DNA from 4 places in the Paenibacillus sp. 2003 genome. Region 1 is predicted to be linked to each of the others. Evidence: riboswitches for the same ligand, from Rfam matches in the RefSeq annotation. Region 1 holds a riboswitch; each other region holds the start of a gene.
The links. A riboswitch is a leader RNA that binds a small molecule or an ion and turns the genes downstream of it on or off. The one in region 1 is predicted to bind thiamine pyrophosphate.
Positions count from the first base shown of each region.

Region 2: linked by a shared signal. The riboswitch ahead of J2X75_RS15645 (ABC transporter ATP-binding protein) and the one ahead of thiC (phosphomethylpyrimidine synthase ThiC) in region 1 are both predicted to bind thiamine pyrophosphate.
Region 3: linked by a shared signal. The riboswitch ahead of tenA (thiaminase II) and the one ahead of thiC (phosphomethylpyrimidine synthase ThiC) in region 1 are both predicted to bind thiamine pyrophosphate.
Region 4: linked by a shared signal. The riboswitch ahead of J2X75_RS22430 (ABC transporter substrate-binding protein) and the one ahead of thiC (phosphomethylpyrimidine synthase ThiC) in region 1 are both predicted to bind thiamine pyrophosphate.

Region 1 is NZ_JAVDTB010000013.1:58,114-64,252, reverse strand. Features, by position in the region: gene J2X75_RS28665 (Fe-Mn family superoxide dismutase) at 1-1,264, opposite strand, end outside; gene J2X75_RS28660 (alpha/beta hydrolase) at 1,413-2,438, opposite strand; gene J2X75_RS28655 (IclR family transcriptional regulator) at 2,798-3,541, shown strand; TPP riboswitch at 3,690-3,803, shown strand; gene thiC (phosphomethylpyrimidine synthase ThiC) at 4,225-6,009, shown strand.
Region 2 is NZ_JAVDTB010000003.1:6,570-12,708, forward strand. Features, by position in the region: gene thiM (hydroxyethylthiazole kinase) at 1-73, opposite strand, end outside; gene J2X75_RS15635 (ABC transporter substrate-binding protein) at 1,064-2,137, opposite strand; gene J2X75_RS15640 (ABC transporter permease) at 2,297-3,109, opposite strand; gene J2X75_RS15645 (ABC transporter ATP-binding protein) at 3,096-3,863, opposite strand; TPP riboswitch at 4,040-4,142, opposite strand; gene J2X75_RS15650 (hypothetical protein) at 4,292-4,441, shown strand; gene J2X75_RS15655 (aspartate/glutamate racemase family protein) at 4,512-5,210, shown strand; gene J2X75_RS15660 (radical SAM/SPASM domain-containing protein) at 5,342-6,139, shown strand, end outside.
Region 3 is NZ_JAVDTB010000001.1:1,869,416-1,875,554, reverse strand. Features, by position in the region: gene J2X75_RS08245 (nucleotidyltransferase domain-containing protein) at 1-891, opposite strand, end outside; gene J2X75_RS08240 (CD3324 family protein) at 1,048-1,314, opposite strand; gene tenA (thiaminase II) at 1,637-2,299, opposite strand; TPP riboswitch at 2,412-2,509, opposite strand; gene J2X75_RS08230 (endo-1,4-beta-xylanase) at 2,712-5,384, opposite strand; gene J2X75_RS08225 (PRD domain-containing protein) at 5,681-6,139, opposite strand, start outside.
Region 4 is NZ_JAVDTB010000006.1:163,642-169,780, forward strand. Features, by position in the region: gene J2X75_RS22425 (phospholipase D-like domain-containing protein) at 1-1,349, opposite strand, end outside; TPP riboswitch at 1,785-1,897, shown strand; gene J2X75_RS22430 (ABC transporter substrate-binding protein) at 2,118-3,158, shown strand; gene J2X75_RS22435 (MTH1187 family thiamine-binding protein) at 3,382-3,672, shown strand; gene J2X75_RS22440 (ABC transporter permease) at 3,672-4,430, shown strand; gene J2X75_RS22445 (ABC transporter ATP-binding protein) at 4,474-5,382, shown strand; gene J2X75_RS22450 (TatD family hydrolase) at 5,487-6,139, shown strand, end outside.

The DNA of each region.
Region 1 (6,139 bases):
ACAACTTGCGTGCCGTTTCGTAACGCTCGGCAACAGCGGGCCAGTAGACAACGTTCCACCAATCCTCGATATACTTTTTGCGTTCGTTTTGATGTTTCAGATAGTAGGCGTGTTCCCACACATCTAGGGGCAGGAGCGGTACGATATCGGACTGGGACAGGTTCTGGTGTTTTTCCGCCTGCAAAATCTCCAAACGGTGTGCTCTCGGGCTCCAGACAAGCATCGCCCAGCCACTGCCTTCCACTTTGTTCGCAGCTTCTGTGAACTGATTCTTAAACGCTTCATAACTTCCAAAATCCCGCTTGATCTGCTCCGCCAGCATACCGGAAGGTTTGCCGCCGCCAGCAGGATTCATAATTGTCCAGAAGATCGTATGCAGGTAGTGGCCTGCGCCGTTGAAGGCGAGTTCACGTTCCCAATGTTTGATGAGTTCGAAGTTATTCTTTTTTCGCGATTCCGCCAGCTTCTTCTCTGCTACATTTAGTCCGTCCACATAAGATTGATGGTGTTTGTCATGATGGATACGCATTGTCAGCTCATCAATATGTGGCTCCAGCGCATTGTACGCATAGGGAAGGGGAGGCAGTGTGTGTCCTCCAATGGGAACCGGCTTTTCTTTTACAGGAGGTGTTGTAGAACTGGGCGTGGCTTGTGTTGTTCCGGTAGAAGGCGGTTGAACGGTTGCGGATTGGATCTGAGTTGAAGCGGCAGGTGCATTTACATTCCCCTCTGGAGAAGTTGGAGCTTCTGAAGCTTGGCGATGGATGTTTCCTGACCCCGACGTATGCAGCGCATTTTCCAGAAAAAGTGATGGCTCCGAATCCGTTTCGCGCAAGATGCCAGGTTGGCCAAGCGTATCCAATACGCCCAGAAAATATTCTGATTCGCGGATAAAATGCAAAATAAGTACTTTGGCAAGCGGAACAGCTTGCACCGCAGCACTTTGCTCCAGAAGAACATACAGCTGTTTGATGAACTCTCTCGATTGCTGCCGAGCTGCCAACACAAGTTGATCGATACAACGAACGATGTAGGGAGCAGGTGGATGGGTTGCGGGCAATAGTTGTTTTAAAAGCTGATTGGCTACTCGCTCACTGTTTGCAAAGGTAGCCTCCCATTCCTCCAGTAGCTTGACGTATGGGGGCTCCAGATCAGGAACCAGGGCACGAATGACGAGTGTATGTTCTTTCTCCTGCTCTTTCCAGAAACGGATTTCCTCCAATGTCCGCAGAGGCAGCAGGTGACCATATCCATACCAGTTCATCTATGTTGAACCTCCTTCAGATGAAATTCATTGCATGCAGACTGTCTGTTCATGCGTCTCAAGAGTATATTCCGCGAGCTTGTTGTCCTATGAGTGCAAAAAAAGAGCCCCTGAGGGCTCTGGAAAAAATTCGATGATTGAAATTTGGTTATTCTCCATTATTCGTGTTCTGTACATCGTCACTGCTTGTCTTCGTTACATGACTCAGGAAAGTTGAGACACGGCGCAGATATTCCTTTGGATGCTCCCGGAAGATCAACTCATGATGCGCATCCTGGACAATCCATACATCGGAGTACGGATTGGTCTGGTTGGCGGCGAGTTGCTCCGCAATTGGATAAGGCGCCTTCTCGTCCTCTGTACCATGGATGAAGAAAATCGGGAACGGATAATCTTCCCTTTTCACTTCCTGATACGGGATCTGTTGCAATCCGGTACCATTCAGAACAGGGAACAACAGCTTCATGATCTCCAGTGTAGGCTGACGCGGGAGATCGATCTGGTTGTGAATGTTGTGGTACAGCGTATCTGGCTCCAGCAGGAACGCACTGTCCAGAATCATTGCATCCACTTCCTTCGTAATAAGTCCAGTTTGTAGCGCCGTACCGGCACCCATGGAGAAACCCCAGACAACCAGTTCCTGCGCACCGCGCTGCTTGGCGAACTGGATGGCACCCAGCAATTGCTGTGACTCAGCTTTGCCACCTGTGGCTACAGCTTTGTTCACCTGTGAGGCGAAGCCATAATCGAACATGACCACGTTAAACCCAAGTTGATGGGCATAGTGTGCCAGGTCATACATGGGTACCCATGTTTCTTCACGATTGGCACCATAGCCGTGACTGAAAATAATCGTTTTGCTTGCAGCATTGTCAGCAGGTATATACCAACCCTGCATCGTCCGGCTGCCATCTGCTGCCGGGAACGTGATGTCTTCGTACTTCATGTTCTTGGCCTGCATCGGATTGGAGAAGACCGGTGCTACCGTTGGATTGGATAATACCCATGCGATGTAACCATGCAGTGCAATAAAACAAAACAGTAGAAAAAATACAACGGAGAGCAGCAACGCTACGATAATATGTTTGAACCGAATCAGCCTCGGTGATAGGGAAGAGGGCAGATCGGACACTTTTGTTTGCAGCGGGGCTTCGCTCTGGGATGTTTGATACATGAATGCCCCTCCTTTGAAGTTCAGTTGAAGATAACAACGACATGAAAAGAGAATTGCGTCGATTTCAGAGCCTGCTTCAGAGCGATATCCTAATGTAATATATCTTTATCGTATGTTCCAGTATAGTCAAAGTCAATTGATTGAGGGCATTTGTTACGCAATTGTTATATAGTTCTTAAGATATATGGGTAACATTACCTTAGTGTGTAAATTACAGGGGATTAAGTCTTATAAAAAGGAAAAATTTACACGTTGGCCTATTTCGATTTTGGCTCTTTTTGGTTTACAGATGAGACCGTTTCTCATATAATTTATGTAACCAAGTTTCATGTGATGAAACATGAGGAGGGCATCATGCCATGGAAGATCGCAAGTTAACCGTCCGGGCTGTAGAACGGGCGCTGGATATATTATTATGTTTTACCACGCGCAGTGATCTGGGACTCACCGAAATTGCCAGTCAGATCGGCCTGCACAAAAGTACAGTACATCGTTTGATGGCTACGCTGGAGGATCGAGGGTTCGTGATCCGCGATGCAGCAACAGAGAAGTACCGACTTGGCATCCGAATCTGGGAACTGTCGGCTCATATGTCCCGCAGTGATGATCCCGCTATTCTACTGTTGCCTGCGATGGAGCGACTAAGAGATCGATTGGGGGAGACCGTGAGTCTGTACCTGCGTGATGGCAGTGAACGGATACGGATTCAGGCTGTGCAAAGTGATCAGGCGATTCGTCGAGTCGCTCCCGTCGGTGTTAGACTCCCGCTGTCTGTCGGCGCTTCCAGCAAAGTCTTGATGGCGTTTGCCACGGACGAGGATCGTGAAGAACTGATGAACGGGCCGGAATGGCCGGTGTTTATCGATCCAGCAGTGTATTTGGCACAGATGGGAGACATCCGGGATAACGGATATGCCACGAGTTACGAGGAACGTGAGCCGGGAGCTGCGGCGGTATCGGTGCCGATTATGGATCGCAGAGGCAATATTGCAGCTGCGCTCTCGGTCTCAGGACCTGTCAGCCGACTTTCGCAGGAGACATTGCATGAATACGCACCTGTGTTGAAGGATGCTGCTACGCAGATGGGACTCATGTTATCCTGAGGCTGATGTAAGGTTTTTCTCCAAATGAGTTGGTGTTCTGGAATATAAAGGTTGTTTTTATGTTCCGGTTGCGCTACTCTGTAATGGACGGCCCAGCGGGGCCAGCTTCATTGAATATGAACGGCGGCATGTGTGTGCCGCAACTTGTTAACGTTACTGGGGGAGTCCGAACTGTCCGGACTGAGACGGAATCGCATGAGATTCCGGACCCTTTGCACCTGATCTGGATCATACCAGCGTAGGGAAGTAATCGGCGATATGACCACAACCACCACATGATGTGACCCTTGTAGGGCTCCGTTAAGGAGCCGCATGAAGGTGCATTATTGGTGATGGACATAAAAGTCGGTTCCTTCGGGGACCGGCTTTTTTATATACAGTGAACGGGCGATATAGCACGTACTCCATCGACTTCTTTTTCAATAACCTGCGAAAGTGGGCTTGGATGATGAGAGAGAAGTCACCATAGATCCATGATCTGTGCTGACTTCCGGTCTGTTGTTAACTGTACATAAAAAGTGTCTCTCCTGGTCTGACGTAGGATCGCTCTTTCTTCTCTGCGCTCTGCATGATTTGGGACAGGTACGTAAGTGAGCTAATGACGATACCAACCAAACAAGCGATGAACACTGAGGAGGAGACAAGCGAACATGAGTACAGGAAATCAAACGGGACAACAAGCGATGGAACAGGAACATAACGATCAGCAGGTGGAAAAAGAAACAGGAGCGGCCGGACGGGTTCAGCCCTTTCCGGGCAGCCGCAAAGTCTACATTCAGGGCTCACGGCCGGACATTGCTGTACCGGAGCGTGAGATAGCCCTTCATGACACGAATACTCCCCACGGGGTGGAGCATAACGAACCGCTGCGTGTCTACGATACGAGCGGCCCCATGACCGATCCCGCATTTCATGCGGATATCCGTGCTGGTCTGCCAGCCCTGCGCACCCGTTGGATCACAGAGCGTGGCGATGTCGAAGCTTATCAGGGCCGTACGGTTAAACCGGAGGATAACGGACTGAAGCCTGGAGGGAAGAGAGCCGGCGCCGAAGAGTACCCCGGATTACGTGGCAAACCCTTGCGGGCACAGCCAGGACGCTGTGTGACCCAGATGCACTACGCGAGACAGGGAGTCATTACGGCAGAGATGGAATTCGCCGCCATTCGTGAGGGCGTGGAACCGGAATTTGTACGTCAGGAGCTGGCGAGTGGACGGGCCATTCTGCCATCCAACATCAATCACCCGGAGAGTGAGCCGATGTTGATCGGTCGTCATTTTCACGTAAAGATCAATGCCAACATCGGCAACTCTGCGGTATCTTCCTCCATTGAGGAAGAGGTCGAGAAGATGACTTGGGCGGTACGCTGGGGATCGGACACCGTGATGGATCTATCCACAGGCAAAAACATTCATACCACCCGGGAATGGATTATCCGCAATTCACCTGTGCCGATTGGTACGGTGCCGCTGTATCAGGCGCTGGAGAAGGTGAATGGCGAGGCTGAAGCGCTGACCTGGGAGTTATACCGTGACACGCTCATTGAGCAGGCAGAGCAGGGCGTGGACTACTTTACGATTCATGCAGGCGTGCTGCTGCGTTATATCCCCATGACCGCCAAGCGGATGACAGGCATTGTGTCCCGGGGCGGTTCCATTATGGCAGCATGGTGCCTGGCGCATCATCGGGAGAATTTTTTGTACACCCATTTTGAAGAAATCTGCGAGATTATGAAAAGGTATGATGTGGCGTTTTCGCTGGGAGATGGACTTCGTCCAGGCAGTATCTACGATGCCAATGACGAAGCTCAGATGGCAGAACTGGCTACGCTTGGGGAACTGACGCAGATCGCATGGAAACATGATGTGCAGGTGATGATCGAAGGCCCGGGTCATGTGCCGATGCACAAGATCAAAGAGAATGTGGATCTACAGATGGAGATCTGTAAAGAGGCACCGTTCTACACACTTGGGCCGCTAACGACCGACATTGCGCCAGGATATGATCACATCACATCTGCCATTGGTGCGGCCATGATTGGCTGGTTTGGCACGTCGATGCTCTGTTATGTTACGCCAAAAGAACATTTGGGCCTGCCCAACAAGGATGATGTGCGGGAAGGGGTCATCGCCTACAAGATCGCGGCCCACGCCGCCGATCTGGCGAAAGGCCATCCACGTGCTCAACGCCGGGATGACGCATTGTCCAAGGCTCGCTTCGAGTTCCGCTGGCGTGACCAGTTCAACCTGTCATTGGACCCTGAACGTGCGCTGTCCTACCATGATGAGACGCTGCCAGCAGAAGGAGCCAAAGAAGCTCATTTCTGCTCCATGTGCGGACCAAAGTTCTGTAGTATGCGCATCACGCAGGACATTCGGGCCTTTGCGGCGGATAAGGGATTGTCCGAGAATGAGGCTGTAGCAGCGGGCATGCAGGAAAAGGCCGAGGAATATCGGACACGGTCCTAGGCGCCGTTACAGCGCAAGCTGGGCAGTCTGACATCGTTTGAAGGTGAGAATACTGCTATCATGTCGTCTTCTTCATCTTATTGATCAGCTTCCTGATACTTTTTATCAGCATTATGGTTGATTGTCTAGC
Region 2 (6,139 bases), on a different contig from region 1:
AGGGAGCCACGACAAGGTTGGTGATATTGTGTACCAGCGGATTTTGCGTACGAACACGTTCCAGATAAGACATATAATTTCCTCCTTGTTATGAAGTAACCCCATCGGTAGAAGACCGATATGAAGGGTCACTCAGCAGAATAATAGGATATGAGTCTTCTTGTTGAGTAGGGGCGCAGAGTGTAATGACAACGAGAGGCATTAAGCATAAAAGCAGAAACGTAAGATATAAATCAATTTCATAACTCACTAAAAATGGATTTTTGTACCTGAATATAGATGAATTGAATCATTCTGATCGATATCTAGCCTTGATTGAAATAGCTAAAAGGTAGATTCAATATAAAATGTAAATTCGCAGATAGACAACCGTACAAATACGAAACAGTACAAAACGAAACGATACAAAATACAGAAAGTGAACCCAGGGTCTTTCTCCAAACTCAGGCAAGAGATAGTGTGATGGATGTTAGCGTCTAACCAGTGTCTTGAAGTCCAGGCTGGTCGATACCCAACTGATTGGGGCACGACTGGTCAGACGATGTTTCTAAAGAACACAGGACGTCTTATTTGGCTGTCAGGTCCTCCTTTTGAAATGTAAGGAACATCAGACACGTTATTTCCCAGAATCTCCGGACCAAAACGCTGCAAACAGCTATTTATTCTGATATAACATGTTTCAGGTTCTTTAGATTTCTGCAACCGCTCCAAATCCCTGAATAGGACGCCTCAGATTCGTTAGCGGTCGCAGCATGCTCTGTTTCGATCAAGTTAAGGAGCGTCTCAGCTCCCAGTAGGCTTGAAGATAAGCGCTAATGTACATTACCAAATACATATCAAAAAGCAGGCCAAACGCATCTCAAGCTGCCCAGATGCACATCAAGCCACTTAGGCTTGTTATAAATTCTGATCCTACAATGCTTGCTTCAGGGCTATTCCATTTCACAAACCTTCATGCATCCGATCCTATATTTTGCTAAAATTTGTTTTTAACCCCTTGCTTTCATTCTGTTTGTGTCCAGGGTCCAGTTACTTTTCCTTCATTCACGTTGCTCTCCTTTATTTACTCTCCTTGCAGATTAATAAAAGCATTCTCGGCTTTCACTGATTCAGGAATCAAATCCTGTTCAACGAGCCATGCACGTACATTCTCCCAGGACGCCATTTCCTGCCGGCCAAACGGTTGGCCTTCTTCATTCATGAGTGGCAGTAGAATAGCCAGGCTTTTGGTTTCGACCTCCGGGTCAAGCGGAGACGTTTGATTCTCATGAGCGAGCAGAATATTCAAGGCTTCTTCTGGATGTTCAGTCACATATTTTTGTCCTTCCTGGACCGCTTTGACGAACCGGGTAAGCTGTTCTTTTTTTGCTTGAATGCCAGCTTCACTCGCAGTCAGGACCAATTCATAATAATCAGGCACACCATAGTCGACAGGGTTAATTGATTTCATGGAATGTCCTTCTTTCTCCAAAATCAATTGTTCATGGTTAATAAAACCACCCATAATTGCATCCGCTTGTCCGGAAGCCAGCGAAGGAATCAGATCGAATCCAACGTCGACCAGATTCATGTTGTCGGGATTGCCGCCATCATGGCTAATCATTGTACGTACCATCGCTTCATACAGTGGAATCGAAGAATAACTGACAGTTTTACCGTCAAGATCTTTGGGTGAACTCACGTTGCCATTTGCTTCGGTTAACAGATGAACAAGCGGGTGCCGAACAACAGCAGCAATGGATCGTACAGGAATGTTCTCGCCACGCGCGAGCAAGATTTGGGGCTGGTAGCTTAGAGCCAGATCAATTTTACCGGCAGCAACAAGTTTGAGTGAATCATTGGTATCCGCAGGCATCTGAATTTCGACATCCAGACCTTGGTCTGCAAAGTATCCTTTTTCCTGAGCAACATAGATGAAGGAATGTACTGCATTTGGGTACCAGTCAAGCATGATGGACAGTCTATCTTTGGTGTCTGATGCTGCTTCTGTTGTAGACGGATCTGTTTGCTGTGTGTTGGTTGCGGAATCTGTTGTTGGCGTATTTTGGCTGGTGCCCGCGGGGCTGCATCCGTTAACAAACAGCAACAGGATTATGAGCATGATAGGGAGCAGGGAGTATATGCGTTTGTTATTCATAATGGAAGTTCCTCATTTCATTGTTTAAGGTTTGGTTTGTAGGAAATGAACAGCAGGATGTTAACGGGCAACGTGATGACTGAAACATAATTGCTGATATGTGAAAAAAGTGTTTGGAAATCATACTTCCTATAATTAAATCGGGTTCACTCTCGAAGATTATCCAGTCTTTCTTTTGCCTCTATGCCGCCGTGTGTTAAACCGTTTCTCCAGCCAGGCAATCAGTACAAACAAAACGATCCCAAGCAGGGATAACAGCACAATAGCAGCAAACATCGCATCCGTGTTCATGTTGCTGGACATGCGGCGGCTGAAGTATCCGAGACCTTTGCTGCCACCGAGCCATTCGCCAATCGTTGCTCCAACCACGCAGTACACCACAGACATCTTTAGCCCCGAGAAAAAAGAGGGAAGTGCCAGTGGAACCTGGAGTTTGCAAAAAATATCCCACTTGCTGGCGCCCATGGTGAGCAGCAGTTCACGCTGCTCTGGATCGCCTTGGCGAAGCCCATCGTAGGTGCTGACCACAATGGGAAAGAATGCGATCAGGAACACCACGGCGACTTTGCTCCACAAGGTATAACCAAACCACAGGATGAATACAGGGGACAGGGCAATCAGTGGTATGGTCTGACTGATCACGATGAAGGGATACAAGGCCTTTTCAATCGATCGGTTCATATGCATGCCTGTCGCTAGCGTAATTCCAGTCACTATGGACAAGCCAAAACCAACAACAACCTCCATCAAGGTAGCAGGCAGATGGGTAGCCAGCAGGAGGTAGCGATGCTCATACAGGGAGCTGGCAATCGCCGTTGGGGCTGGAATGATGAAGGAGGGCACCCATCCCATACGCACAATCCACTCCCAGAAGACAAGCAGCAAGAGCAGGAGCCAAAGAAACAGACCATAACGGGCAAGCCAACGCCTTACGTTATCCTTCATGCAGTTTCCCAAGTTACCTTCTCGCATGCAATTGTTCCTCCAGTCGTCGTCTCATCTGAACGAGCGCCGGTTCATAGATCATGTCCGAATGTCTTGGACGTGGCAAAGGTACCGTCAAATCCTCAAGCTGTTGGCCTTGGCGCCCCGGAGTTAACAGGATAATCCGATCACTGAGCAGCAGCGCCTCTTCAATGTCATGCGTTATGAACAACACGGTTTTGCCAAAGCCCTCCCACAGTTCCAACAACCAGCGATGCATCTCCCGTTTGGTTAAGGCATCGAGTGCGCCGAATGGTTCATCCAGCAGCATGAGTTGGCCACCTGTCAGCAAAGTACGAAGCAGCGCGACACGCTGGCGCATGCCACCCGACAGCTCGTCTGGGTAAGCATTCGCGTAGCCGGATAGGCCAAATCTGTCGAGCCCAGCCAGAATGTCCGCGCGAATTCTTCCCTTATCCTGCCGCTCTGGAGCAAGTTCAGCGGGGAGCATGCAATTCTCCATGACGGTTCGCCAGGATAACAGGAGGTCCTTTTGTGGCATGTAGGCCACCTGCCCCAGTCGCTTTCCTTCAGGGACCCAAGGAATTTCTATGGTTCCGTGGGTTGGCTCAAGCAGGCCTGCCAGCAGCTTGAAAAGGGTGCTTTTACCGGAGCCGCTGGAGCCGATGAGCGAGACGAATTCGCCGTTGGCTACACGCATCGACACATTGGAGAGCACGGGGGAATCCCTTTTTCCCGGGAAAGCGTAGCTCATGTTGTGAATGGTTATGTTATTATCCATCTCGTTTGGTTCCCCCTTGTTATTCCAAATTCAACTTCAAACTGCGGGATCTTTAATTACACCTTCTGATATGCCCGCAGAACGCGAAAAAGACCCACCCATTTCCGGAGAAATGAGTGGGTCTGTAAGTTCAATTCACATTAAATTTCATCATCAACATGAAAAAATCCGCTTACTGAAAGGCCGCTCCACTTCCCTCCGCTGGTATGATCCAGATCAGGTTCAAAGGGTCCGAATCATTCGATTCGTCTCAGCCGTAAGGCTCCCCTAGTGCAATGTTCAAGATATGCAGTTGTGTGTTCAGCATATATCACATGCAAGTGGAATGTAAAGGGGGCGCTCGGAAAGAATGTGAGTACTGATCTTGGCTTTCCGCGGATTCATAATACGCTTCGTCCAAGACAATTACGACATGGGAGGGAATATGATTGAGTAAACCAAGCAGCCGTGAAAATGGTTCCGGTCAGATTATTCGGATTGTACAGCCAGATCATTCGGGTAGAAGCAATAATTCGTTGCCGGAATTGCTCCAGGTCCCTCTATTCCTCTTACTGGGGCAGGTTTATTTAATCAGATAGATACGGTACAATATCTATTAAATTTCTATATGTTGCTTTCGGAATGTATTAAATGGAAGGGGGAGTGTATATGAAAACGATTGGTCTTATTGGTGGAATGAGCTGGGAGTCATCGTTAGAATATTATCGAATTATTAATGAAGAAGTGAAAAATAAATTGGGAGGACTTCATTCAGCCAAATGCATTTTATATAGCGTGGATTTTGAAGAAATCGAGCGTTATCAGGCTGAAGGTGATTGGGAAAGTGCTGGTGAATTATTAGGGAATGCTGCTCAGTCTTTGGAAAAGGCAGGAGCAGAAATGATTGTAATTTGTACAAATACGATGCATAAAGTGATTAAACATATTGAAGAAAAAGTGCGTTTACCCATTGTACATATTGCTGATTCAACAGCAAATCAAATTCATAAGTCCAAAATAAGTACGGTTGGTTTACTCGGCACAAAATATACGATGGAACAAGACTTTTATAAAAAACGAATTGAATTTAATGGTATTAAGGTTTTGATACCGAATGAAGAGGATAGAAAAGTTATCAATAAAATAATATATGAGGAATTATGTTTAGGGAAAATTGAGCCCTTATCAAGGGATTATTATAAAAAGGTGATCCAAAGGCTAGTTGATGATGGAGCTGAGGGGATCATATTAGGTTGCACCGAAATTGGATTATTAGTAAAAGTAGAGGATTCAGAAGTTCCATTATTTGATACAACACGTATTCATGCGATTGAATCTGTTAATTTGGCACTAGCCAAATCATTTTGACACAACCAGATAAACCAGTTCTCTGATTTACCTCGGCTCATGAACCCGATATAATAGGGATGGCCCGTATAGGCCGGATCACAAAATGCAGGTGGGATTGTTCTCCCTCCTAGGCAGAATGGGGACCCAAGTTGAAAACGTTCAAAAAAGTATATATTGAGATCACGAGTATCTGCAATCTGGCTTGCAGCTTCTGTCCACAGACGCAGCGTGCCAAAGGATTCATTGACCCTGAAGTCTTCAACAATATACTGGAACAAGTTAAACCACACACCAATCATATTTATCTACATGTCAAAGGTGAACCCTTGTTGCATCCCAAAATAGATCTGTTGCTCGATTCCGCACATGAGAAGGGACTCAAGGTGAACATTACAACGAATGGTACACTATTGCCCAAGACTCAGCATAAATTGCTTGGCAAACCGGCACTGCGGCAGATGAATTTCTCCCTGCACAGCTTCGATGGGCATGAAGGTTCAACCGACCGTGACGGATACCTGAGCAACATTTTGTCCTTTGTACACGAGGCCGTTAAGCACAATGTCATCATCTCATTCCGACTGTGGAATCTGACGCAAGATAACTTCACAAATGCTCAGATGAATCGAAATCGGGAGACCCTTGAAGTATTGGAACGTGAGTTCAATCTGGACTTCCGCATTGAGGAAAAAGTAGTTCCAGGCAGCGGGGTCAAAATTGCCCCGAATGTATACCTCAATCAGGACCATGAGTTCCAGTGGCCAAGTCTGGATGCACCTGAAGATGACGGCAAAGGCTTCTGCCATGCATTGCGTGGTCAGGCAGCTGTGCTTGTGGATGGAACGGTGGTTCCATGCTGTCTCGATGGCGAGGGTGTAATTAACCTGGGTAATGTGCACGAGAAGTCATTCTCGGAGATTATTGAGGGTGAGCGAGCGAACAATCTG
Region 3 (6,139 bases), on a different contig from region 1:
ATCAAGATACTCATGTGCTCCAAAGGCCGAAAGAAAGACGTAGGAAGCATCGTTCGTTGTAACACTGTTCAAAATTTTATTGCGGTAGTTGCACCACAGTTCTTCATATGTTCCTCTCAGATTATCAAAGGTCGGAGCCGGTTTAACAATGAAGTTATCACACATCGTGCTATGTAACCGCGTAACGCTATTCAACATATTAAAAGATGTTATTCGAATATCTTCAATGGTATGAGCTTCGATGATTGACCTGTATAAGGATTCGAGATCATCCGGAACATAGCGAAACGAGCGTATCTCTTCCAAATATCGCTTGATCCCTCGTTTGATACACGTATTATTCATACTCACCAAGGCATTGACTAGATTGTACAGAACCCCAGCAGATGCATATCGCACTGAACCGATATCTTCACTAAGCATCGTATCGCTGTATGCTTGTTTAGCCAGATCGATCCATTTATTTGCTCGATTAAGACACGCTTCTCCTATCGGGTTTGCAAGTGCATCAAGAGCTTTTTGCCGGAAGTCATTCAATTTCTCCAAATCCTCAGGCTTTGCATAGTAGAGTACTTTGAGCTCGGTTAGGCTCGATACGTTGGGACTCTCCAAGGTGGATTGCTCTTGTATTCTTGAATCCCATGGCGTGCAATAGATGTCATACCCAACGTCATCCAAGATGAAGCAATCGGAAATTTCCCATCCCTTTTCTGTATTATTAATGATAATTAAATCAAGATCACTCTTCTCGTGAAAGTCCCCGGTGCTAAATGAACCAGTAAGCCCAATAATGGCGATATCGTTTAGAAAATCTCTTTTTACGCGTTCGATCACCATGTTAATGAGCAGTTCATTTTTGTCCAGCAGCTTCTTCTTTATGATTTCGTTCATTCGTCACACCTCTTTGTATGATCCGGCCGTCCTTCATCACAACAACCTTAACTTGAGTCTATCGATTTAGAGGTGTGGTTACTATGTATAAGTTGTTTTAAGTTATCTTTGCACAAAATCCGCTAAACCGTCGATGCGACGAGTTAGCGGATTTCATTAGTGCTTTGTATAGACTATTTTCTTTATGCTTTCGCAGGACAAGAAATACCGACCCGCCAACTCATCTATCCTGACTCCATTGCGGAATAAGGATTTAATCTCAGCGTTTCGAGCAGAGACCCTGCTCTTGCTCTCTGTTTTCTCGCCCCATTTTAGGTGCGCCTCTTTGGGTTTGGGGATATAAACCAATTCCCCTTGAACGTATTCTTGAATGATACGTAACAATTCTTCCGGAAAAATAGACTCGGCTTTTGAATATTTCATGGGCCTCACTCCTTATTTAATAGATCAATAAGGTGCAAAGCCAGTTAGTAGAATATTACGATTCGTCGTTGGCAATGTGATTATTCCCAGGCTCTATGCAAAGCATTGCCATATCCTTCACTGGCTTTGCATAGAGCCGTGCATGTAAGAATCCTACCCCGATTGTTTTCAATAGCCTCACCTCCATAGAAAAAAGATAGCTACTATTTGCTTATTATATCAGAGCTTGTTGTTCGAGTGTTTAATCATGTCTTTTGAAGCTAACACGTTCTGATTATTCACACTATGCAAATCTCTCTAATTGAATTAACTACCAGTGAACTCAAGGCTCCAGCCTCCATGACATCTCCCAAAAATCAAGCTCAAAGCGACTGCACATCACGAAAATATCCTCCATCCGTTGGTACGTTTCCTCGCTACAATCTTCTAATAACTTATCCGTTAACGTCACAAGGGATTGATTGCTGTTGTTGTATTCAGAGGAAGCATATCCTGTGATCCACTCACCATAAAAAGGATGATCAGCTGCACCTGGCTTTTGGGAAAGAACTTGACCAATCTCTGCATAGCTCCATGAGCAGGCCAGAATGGATACAAGTACTTCTGCTATGCCACCCGCATGGGAAACAGAGAGCATATAGTTAGTGTAAGCTGCATTTTTCAGTGCAGGTTTTACCTGAAAAACATGATCCTCTGTAATTCCTAATCGCTCCATATAAGAACGATGAATTTTCATTTCGCCATTCAAGATATTATCTACGTTTTTACTAAAAAACTGCATCAATTTGGGGTCGTGCGACTTGACGATACCTAGTGCAAATACACGGGCATAATCATACAGGTACAAGTAGTCTTGCAGCAAATAATAACGAAATTGTTCGACTGGTAAGGAACCATCTCCGATTCCTTTAACAAAGGGATGCTCAAGACATTCCTTCCACACAGGCTGTGCCGCCTGATATAGTCGCTCTGAAATAGTCAACATATGTTCCTCCAATTCATAATGTACGTATTTAAAAACAAAAAAACGAAACATCCGTAGGATGTTTCGCAGACAAATACACTAAAACAAGGGGGGCGCATGAGCTACCCAAGTACAGTGTTTCATCGTTGCATCCCTACGTTGGCATTATCCAAATCAGGTAAGGTCGGTTTAACACCCTCTCAGCCGGTTAAGGCTCCCTTGCAAACGGTTGTATGTAGTTGATTACTTTCTTATCCGCATAAAAAAAACAACATTCATTTAGTATATCAAGGGCTGTTAAATATAGTCAAGGCAGATTGTATCCCCCTCATCAGCTTGAGAGACGTATTTAAAAGACGGAAACCATCACAACAATGGTTGAGTTTTAGCTACTGTTATGATGGTTTCTATTCTTTGAACTACTGCCAATGATTTAATGCCCGAGTTTGTTCTTTCCGACAAAAGTGAGTATTCCGTACTGGGAAGTGTTTCTCCAGCTCTCATTGGTCGTATCATTCCATTTGGCTACGTTCTGTTTACCTCCGCCCTGATTGTCGTTAATTTGAAGATCGAAACCGAGAACATTTCCTGCTTTGGGCGTCAGTGAATGTAACTGGATTCGGGCTTCTACGAGATATCCTTTATTTGTTTTCTTCACAGCACTTACAAGGCGTCCGGGTGAGGCACCCCCTGCAAAGGTTCCTACATTGTCTGCACTGATTCTGAACTGGGCATCATCATATTGAAAATACGGTGTGCGCTGGTGATTCTCATCCAGGAAAATCTCAATCGAATCCTGATCCCATGGGTTGATGCTATCTGTGATGATGTTTGGATCAGTGACGTCAATCAGCAGATATAGATACTCCCCTGACCACATTGCGCGAGCCACTGCCTCTGCACCTTCGGTCTCATTCAACCTTTTTACTTCAAATGGAACAGCCTTATTCCATAGGGCGTCTTTCTTCCCATCAATCTGAACAATCCCTTGCACAGCTTGTGCAGATTTGGGCATAGGGGCAAGCTGAATCACGCCGTATTTGCTTGTATCTTGTTCCTGAGATTGTGTTCGATCATTCCAGTACAGTGGATTATAAGGTTGTGTCCCACTTGCACCGCCATCAGTCACACGGATATCCAAGCCAACTTCATATTCTGAATCGGCTTGGATACCATCCCATGGAATGGACAATTCAACCTGATATCCAGCTTTTGTCTCGCGTACACGATATGAACGCCGCTCCGCGCCCTCAGCTTTGCCTGACCGCTTGATGATTACATGTCGGTCATCTGCTTCATATGTGGAGGTCTTGCCATTATTGAGATCAACAAAGAGTTCTACTCTGTCATTCACATCTGACTTCGCATCCTGAACATCCACAAGGATATACAGGTTACTTTGATCCCATAAGGTTCTGAAACTGGCTGATCCCGAAGAGTCACCCTTCAGTGGAGTAGACACCGCTTTGTTCCAGAGCGGATCTTGTGACTGTTTTTTGATATCCGGTTTACCCGAAAGTGAGACGGCTCTCTGTGTCAACACAGGCAAGCTGGATTCATCCACGAGTCCCCAGTATGCTTTTTTGGCCTTCAGGGCTGAATCAAACAGCATCGCCTGGTTGTTGTAAGACTTCTCATCTTGGAGTCCCCATAAGGTAACTGAAGAAATGTGATCTTTGTGTTTTTTGTACAAATCCAACAGTTCCTTATATCGATACGCCTGTTTTACCGCAACTTCATCCGACATCTCTTCACCAAATGGAATTCCGCTATCCACATCCAGTTCCGTGATCTGAATATCCAATCCAAGTTCGACGAACATGTTGATCGTTTTTTCAATTTCCTCGATGGGCGGGGATTCCAGGTTATAGTGGGATTGCAAACCCACACCATCGATGAGTCCCTTCTCTTTCAGTCGTTTGACCAACTGAAACATATGCTCTCTTTTCTCAGGGATTTCCGTGAAGTATTCGTTGTAGTATAATTTGGCATCCGGATCGGCTGCACGAGCGAATTCATAGGTTTTTTCAATGTAATCCGGACCGATTAGTTCATAAAAGGGACTTTTACGTAAACCGTTGGCATCACCATTGCTATCCGCAATCGCCTCGTTTACCACATCCCAGGCATAGATCTTACCTTTGTATCGGGTCATGACGGTTTCGACATAATCCTGAATCCGGGCAAGCAGTAATTCTCGACTCGCAGGGTTACCCTGAGGATCCTTGAACATCCACTCTGCAGCATCAATATGCCACAACAACGCATGTGCGCGTACGCCCATACCATGCTCCTCAGCGAACTGAACATATTGATCGGCTGCCTCGAACTCATAAACACCTTCGGAAGGAGACATGTACTTCGGTTTCATCTCATAGGTTGCGGTCAAGCTGTTAAAATGCTTTGTGAGCAGTTGTCCGTATGCGCCTTCCAACTGCCAGCGATACACCGCTGCACCAATGGGGAAATCATCTTGATACAGGTCCTCCAGAGACAGAATCCCTGCTTCAATCTCCAGTTGCTCGGCCAGAGTAAATGATACATCATCCACATAGAACGATAACGTATCTACGCTATCTTCAGAGATGTAGGGTGTTTCGATGAACAAATTCAATTCAGTGGGATCATCGCTATACTGAAATTTTCCGGTGATCTTGTGCCATGTGTTCCATTCTGTTTTGGCAATCTTCACGCTACCGATCGGGTTCCAGCTTTCGGCCGTTGTTTTTTTATATGTGGTGAGCTGTAGTGTTTGATCCGTGGTGGGCTCCTGGGTAAGTCTTACATATGCCGTAATTTCATACTCTTGGTTACGCTCAAGCAGATCCTTCATGGATAACATCGGTCCATGGTAGGAACGATCACGGTTGGAAACTAGCATACTAGACTGGCCTTCGTGTGCTTCCTGCTGTGTCACTGTCAGATTTTCACTACCGACACGTGGAGTCCATCCTTGAAGTGTACCGTCTTCAAAGTTTGTGCTTAAATGACTTCCCTCCACTTCCGTAACTGCCTTGGCTGCATGTGAGACATTCGAAAATGGAAGCATGGCGAGTACCAGCACAAGAACCAAGGCTGTTATATTCCATTGACCTAACCGTTTCATACAATTCCTCCTCATGATTTGGTCTAAGTATTTCTGAACGGATTAACATCCAGATAAATAGATTATAGTTCTTTCGATAGCGCTTACATATAACAAATTCCCAATAATTATAATAAAAAGTTATCATTTGGTAATCTCATGTGAGCTTAGGAAGCTGGAGTTCGTTCGCGTGGAATATCAAAAAAGCCGCTACATATTTGCAAAAATAAAAGACCGTTTCCCGATAAAATACGAGAAAACGGTCATAGTTAAAAAGTATCTTTTTTCTGTTCACTAACAGGCATATTAACTTTGTTTTATAATCGTCCCTCGTCACCCTGTTCCTCCTGCACAATTCGTGCAATGTGAATCATCAAATATAATAATTCCTCGTTCGATATGGAGATATCCAGCATATTTTGCACGTAGGTTTTGATCATCTCCGCACACTTGTATTCAATCGGGTGCTCCTTCACCATGTGTTGAAATATAAAATCTTTCGCCGAATTGCCCAGACGCCCTTCTTGTAAACGCTGGATGAAGAATTGCAGATGTGTGACAAGTCTCACATAATGGATGGAATTTTTGTTCAATTGCATATCAAAGGTGTATTGAATCAGGTTAAAAATATCTTTTAACATCTTAACGGATTGCATCGTGCGCTCCATATTCTGTTCATGCGTTTGGGCATTCACAAAATGAAAAGCGATATTCCCTGCTTCTTCTTCCGGCAGTTCAATACCCAATTCTAGATTCAGCATCTGAACAGCTTCAAG
Region 4 (6,139 bases), on a different contig from region 1:
ATTCGTTTGAAAACAGAGCCTTTCTGATTCGTAGATTCTGCTGGGTAGTCACCTTTATTCACACGCGTACTATGTGCACGTTTGATATCCATTGCCTCTGTTAGTTGGTCGGCGAATGCAGAACCGGAAATGACCACAGCAGATTCGGTATTTAGAAAGGCAGATCTGGGATCAAGATTATACGAACCAACCATGCTGAGGTAATCATCCATGACAAATGATTTGCCGTGTATGGAATACGGGCCTTCGTATTCATAAATGGCCAGACTGGTATCAAGTAACCGCTTCTTAGAGCTTAAGTATCCCGCGAAAGCCAAAGGGTTAGGGGTCTGCTGGATTGAATTGGTTAGCATGACCCATTCTGTTTCTGGATTCATCGACAGATGCACGGCTTTCATCATTTTCTTGGTAGGAATGGCATATGGCGTCTGAAGGTACACTTTCGACTTTGCTTGATTGGCGAAATGAACAAATGCTCTCCACATGATCGGTTCTTTATACAGCCTTTTGATTGGATTGTGAATGAAAGTGACGTGGTCGGAATGAAGAGTTTCTTGAGCCCATTCCTTCGGCAACACTTTAACAAAAGGATCGCTCTGAGCCTGAGCTTTTTTATATAACTGAGCCAGCTGAGACAGCTCTTTTAACCCCTTTGCATGATGCTGACGTTTTGTATGTTTTTCTGGTTTGGTGAATGGATGGCTCCATAACCGATCTATATATTTTTTCATTTCAACAACCGTGCTGTTTGTATTATGATTTGGATTGTAAACAAGGACATCCCGATCGAATACATAGTCTTTTGGGGGTTGCAATGCCATGTATTTATCACCAATATTTTGGCCGCCAATAATGCCATATGTGTTGTCGACAAGAAGGATCTTGTCATGCAGACGGTTATGCCATGTCCATGGCATAAATATGTGGAGTGGTTCATAATATCTTAATTCCACATTGGGGTGAGCTGCAATGGCATCTGGAATATCACGCAATTCTCCACGCATGCTGTGAAAAATCCCGTCTAAAATGATTCGAACATGAACACCCCGATCAGCTGCATCGAATAAAGCAGCAAAAAAGAGTTGAGATGTTTTTCCTTTTTGGATGGAGTAATAAGCCACGTCGATGCTTGTTTTCGCCTCTCGAATGGTCTGGATTCTCACCTGACCGGATTGAAAGCCGTCCTCCAAGAGCAATACGCGATCTGTTGTGCTTCCTTCTGTTATCGATTTTTGCATATCCGTATTTTCAATAGTAGATGGAGACGGAACCAAAAATAAAAGGTAAGCTGTGAAAAAAACGTAGATACAATAGGACAGAATAATTGCGAATATGATTTTAAGGATCATTCAGTACGCCCCCATTTTTATGTAAAAAGTAATTATTTGTATAGCAGTACTATCTCCTTTTGTATCTAAATTATGTTGTTTAAATGAATCAAGCGCCCCCGGTCAAGGTCAAACGAGCAAAAGCTGATCACTGAAATAGGGAAAGCAACCCTTATGCGACGAGATATCAAACATCGGATTTGATCTAAGTATTTGTTGGGAGCCTTCCGGATCTTCAGCACTTAGGCTATGACCCACTATCCGGTGCTTTTACACTCACCCAGATTTCCTTATAGGATTCGCCACGATAATTATTGAAAATAACACATCTAAACAGGCTGATATACATATGTATAACGGCCTGTTTGATAAGTTCATACGTGTCCCCATCCAGTTCCTGACTGGACACGTTCCACCCGCTGGCCTATAATTACACCTAGTAATGCCCGTAACTTCATAGTTTCCCAGGGGAGTCGGAATTGGCCGGCTGAGAGTGTATCCCACCAAGATACTAACCCTTAGACCTGATCTGGATCATGCCAGCGTAGGAATCGGAGTATATCGAAATGGCACAGCCCTATGCTGAACGCCACCTCTCTAACGCCTGCACGCGTCCCGGATTACGGGACGCTTTTTTAATGTTCTTTTATATAGCCAGAGAGCTAAAAAAAGTGACGTTATCCAGATCTCAACTGGTATAAATCTGTCGATTTATGCAAGATGATTGGATATGAAGCCAAGGAGTACCCCGTGCCAATCGGCCGGACATACCGAAGGAGAGAACCACAGATGAAATGGCGTAAAACGATGGGATTGTTGCTCTTATGCGTGCTTATGGTGACTGTAGCCGCATGTGGTGGCAAAGAAGCTGCCCCAGCTGGGCAGAACGGCAACACAAATACGGAAAGCAGCAACAAAGGTGACACTGCCGCCCTGAAAGATATTAAAGTGGTGCTCGACTGGACACCAAATACGAATCATACCGGCCTGTATGCGGCTGTGGATCAAGGTTTTTATAAGGCCGAAGGCTTGAACGTGGAGATTGTTCAGCCAGGTGCCGGCGGCGCAGATACGATGGTTGCCTCGAATGAAGTGCCTTTTGGTGTAAGTTATCAGGAGAGTGTAACTCAAGCCCGCACACAGGGTGTTCCATTGGTCTCCATCGCAGCAGTTATTCAGCATAATACATCTGGTTTCGCTGCTCCGGCGGATCGGAATATCAAGTCACCGAAAGATTTTGAAGGTAAAACCTATGGCGGTTGGGGTTCCCCAGTCGAAGAAGCCGTGATGCAATCCATTATGGAAGGCGACGGAGCCGATGTATCGAAAGTGAAAAACATTAATATGGGTGACGCCGACTTTTTCACCGCAGTAAAACGGGACATTGATTTTGCATGGATTTTCTACGCCTGGACGGGTATTGAAGCCGAACTGCGCGGGGAACCCATCGACATGTTGTATGTGAAGGATTATTCAGATGCATTGGATTACTACACGCCTGTCCTCGTGACAAACGAGCAGACGATTCAGAACGACCCTGAGTTGGTGAAAGCATTCCTGAAAGCCACTTCAGAAGGATATCAATACGCAATTGATCATCCCGAAGACGCAGCGAATATTCTGATCAAGGCCGTCCCGGATCTGGATAAAGACTTGGTACTGGCAAGCCAGAAATGGCTTAGTCCAAAGTACACGGATGACGCCCCGCGCTGGGGAGAACAAAAACAGGAAGTGTGGCAGAACTACACCGACTGGATGTTTAGCAAAAAACTGCTGGATGAACAGATCGATGTGAGCAAGGCATACACAAACGAGTTTTTACCCCAATAAAATTTCTCATATAAAACGAACTTAATATTTACACGAGGACGGAGAGGACAGAAATAACGTGAAAAAGCGAAGCGGTCGCCTTTATCACCGGATTTTCCCTTAGAGAAAGGGAATCAAAAAAATCTGGGGATAACAGCGATTGGAAGGTTATTCTGTCATCGAAGTGGCAAGTGTAACAGTCATTGGTTCATTTTATATATCACGAAAGGAGCCGTGATCTCACATGGCAAGCACATTGCTTAGCATTCAAGTTATTCCGAAAACGCCAAATGGCGAGAACTCTTATCCTTACGTAGATCGCGCCATTGAAGTTATTCAGCAATCCGGCCTGAAATATCAGGTGAACCCGCTCGACACCACGATGGAGGGGGAACTGGAGGAACTGCTGGAGGTTGTCCGTAAAATGCACGAGGTACTCGTGGAGGCTGGCAGTCCAAGCATCATCTCCCAGATCAAAATCGCCCATAGCCCTAATGGCTTAAGCATGGATACCCTGACGGAGAAGTATCGCTAATGCATACCTATTTCAAAAGTGTATGGCCGCCCATTGTGGCGGTTATTCTCTTTATAGCGATATGGCAGGGAGCCGTCTCCCTCTTCCATATTGAGAAATGGATGCTGCCTGCACCGTCCGATATCGCCCGCGAAGCGGCAACTCAGGCCGAACGGCTTGGCATGCACGCTTCCGCAACCATTCAGTTAACGCTTATCGGATTCGCCGCTGGAACAGCGGTCGGATTACTGATTGCAATGGTGCTGCATTTGGTTCCTTTTCTCAAGTCGGCCCTGTACCCTTTACTTATTCTTAGTCAAAATATCCCAACCATCGCGCTCGCGCCGCTCCTGTTAATCTGGTTCGGATTCGGGCTGTTGCCCAAGCTGATTACCATCATCCTCGTCTGCTTCTTCCCCGTTGCAGTGGCAGCCATGGACGGCTTGACCCGTACAGATGCAGCGATGATGAACTATATGCGCATGGCTGGTGCGAAACGTCATCATATCTTCTGGAAGCTGGAGCTTCCCCATGCGCTGCCATCCGTGTTCTCCGGTGTCAAAATCGCTGCTACCTATAGCGTGATGGGTGCCATCATCGCCGAATGGATTGGCGCAGACAAGGGTATTGGTTATTATATGATGCTGCAAAAGTCGGCTTATCGTACGGACCGCCTATTCGTGGCGATCATGATTATTGTCGCGCTCAGCTTGCTGCTCTTCCTGTTCATTGCCCTTCTGGAGAAGCTGCTCGTGCGCTGGCGGCCACAGAAGCGGTAGTAAAGCATGTAATGTAATCTGTATATTAGGAAGTGATGACCATATGAATCGGCAACAGGACGAACAAGTCCAGCCTGGACGAGGAGCAAGTGTAATGGAGCAAAAGCACGGTGAAAAACTCCACCCAGTTAAGCCTGATCGACCTGCCAACACGACTCCTGCTCCGGTTCCACCTGCACTGGACGTTGTTAATGTTCATGCATCATTCCGTGAACGGCGGAGCAGGTTACCGGTTCTGAACGGCCTGTCCCTGACTGTGGAGCAAGGCGAGTTTGTTGCTATCGTTGGACCTTCTGGCTGTGGCAAAAGCACCCTGTTCCATATCATCGGCGGTCTGCTAAAGCCACAGGAAGGCCAAGTGCTTATGAACGGTCAGAATGTGACGGGACAGCGTGGCAAGATTAGTTATATGCCACAACAGCCAGCCCTTTTCCCATGGCGTACCATTGAAGACAATGTACTGCTTGCTGGAGAAGTAGCTTCAAGTGCTCCCCCTCGGACCGAAGCACTTGCAGAAGCTCGTAAGTGGTTAAGCAGCGTGGGTCTTGCCGGGTTCGAGCAAGCCTATCCTCATATGCTGTCGGGCGGAATGCAGCAGCGTGCTGCATTTTTGCGCGCCCTGCTCAGTCCGCAGGAACTCATGCTGCTGGACGAACCTTTCAGCGCGCTGGATGCACTGACACGTAGCGACATGCAGCGCTGGCTGCTCGATATCTGGGAACAGAACCGCCGCTCGGTGCTGTTCATCACCCATAATATCGAAGAAGCATTGCTGCTAGCTGATCGGGTCTATGTATTATCCAACCGGCCTGCAACGGTGTTGCATGAGGTACATGTTCCTTTTGATCGCCCCAGACGAGAAGAAATTACGGAGGAATCGGCATTCCTTGAACGTAAACGGCAGATTGCACAGTGGATGAGAGAAGAACAGCAGAAAATCCGCCTATCCTAGTAGCGCGGGTTTTTAAGTTATTATTTTCCTTTAATGGTGATCCATCACATGGAATCTGACGTACCATAACTAAACTATATATGAACACAAGGAGGATTTCCCTCATGCATTCTCAAGCTTTCGCTCCATTCATTGATGCTCATATTCACTTGGATCAGTATACCCCTGAAGAACAACGCGAGATGCTGCTATCTTTTCCGTCTCAGCAAGTCGAGGCAGTCATTGCCGTGTCTATGAATCTCGCTTCTGCCCAGGCTAATCTGGAGCTTGCAGATCAACATCCACGTAACATCTATCCAGCCTTCGGTTTCCATCCAGAACAGGAACTGCCTTCCGCTGCAGAGATGGACCTGTTCTTCCAATGGATCGAGAAGCATATGGGACAAGCCACAGCCATCGGAGAAGTTGGCCTTCCCTATTACAATCGTCAGGAAGCGGAGCAGGCAGGACAGCGCTTCGATCAGAGCGGGTATATCAAGCTGCTTGAACGTTTCATCCAACTTGCCAAAAAGCATAACAAACCACTTGTCCTTCATGCGGTATACGATGATGCGGATATTGTCTGTGATCTGCTGGAGCAATATCAGTTCCGACGTGCTCATTTCCATTGGTTCAAAGGTTCTCGCCAAACCGTAAGGCGTATGGCGGACAACGGTTATTTCATTTCCTTCACGCCGGATATTGTGTATGAAGAAGAGATTCGTGAACTCGCCCGGCAATATCCATCAGAACAAGTGATGGCCGAGACCGACGGACC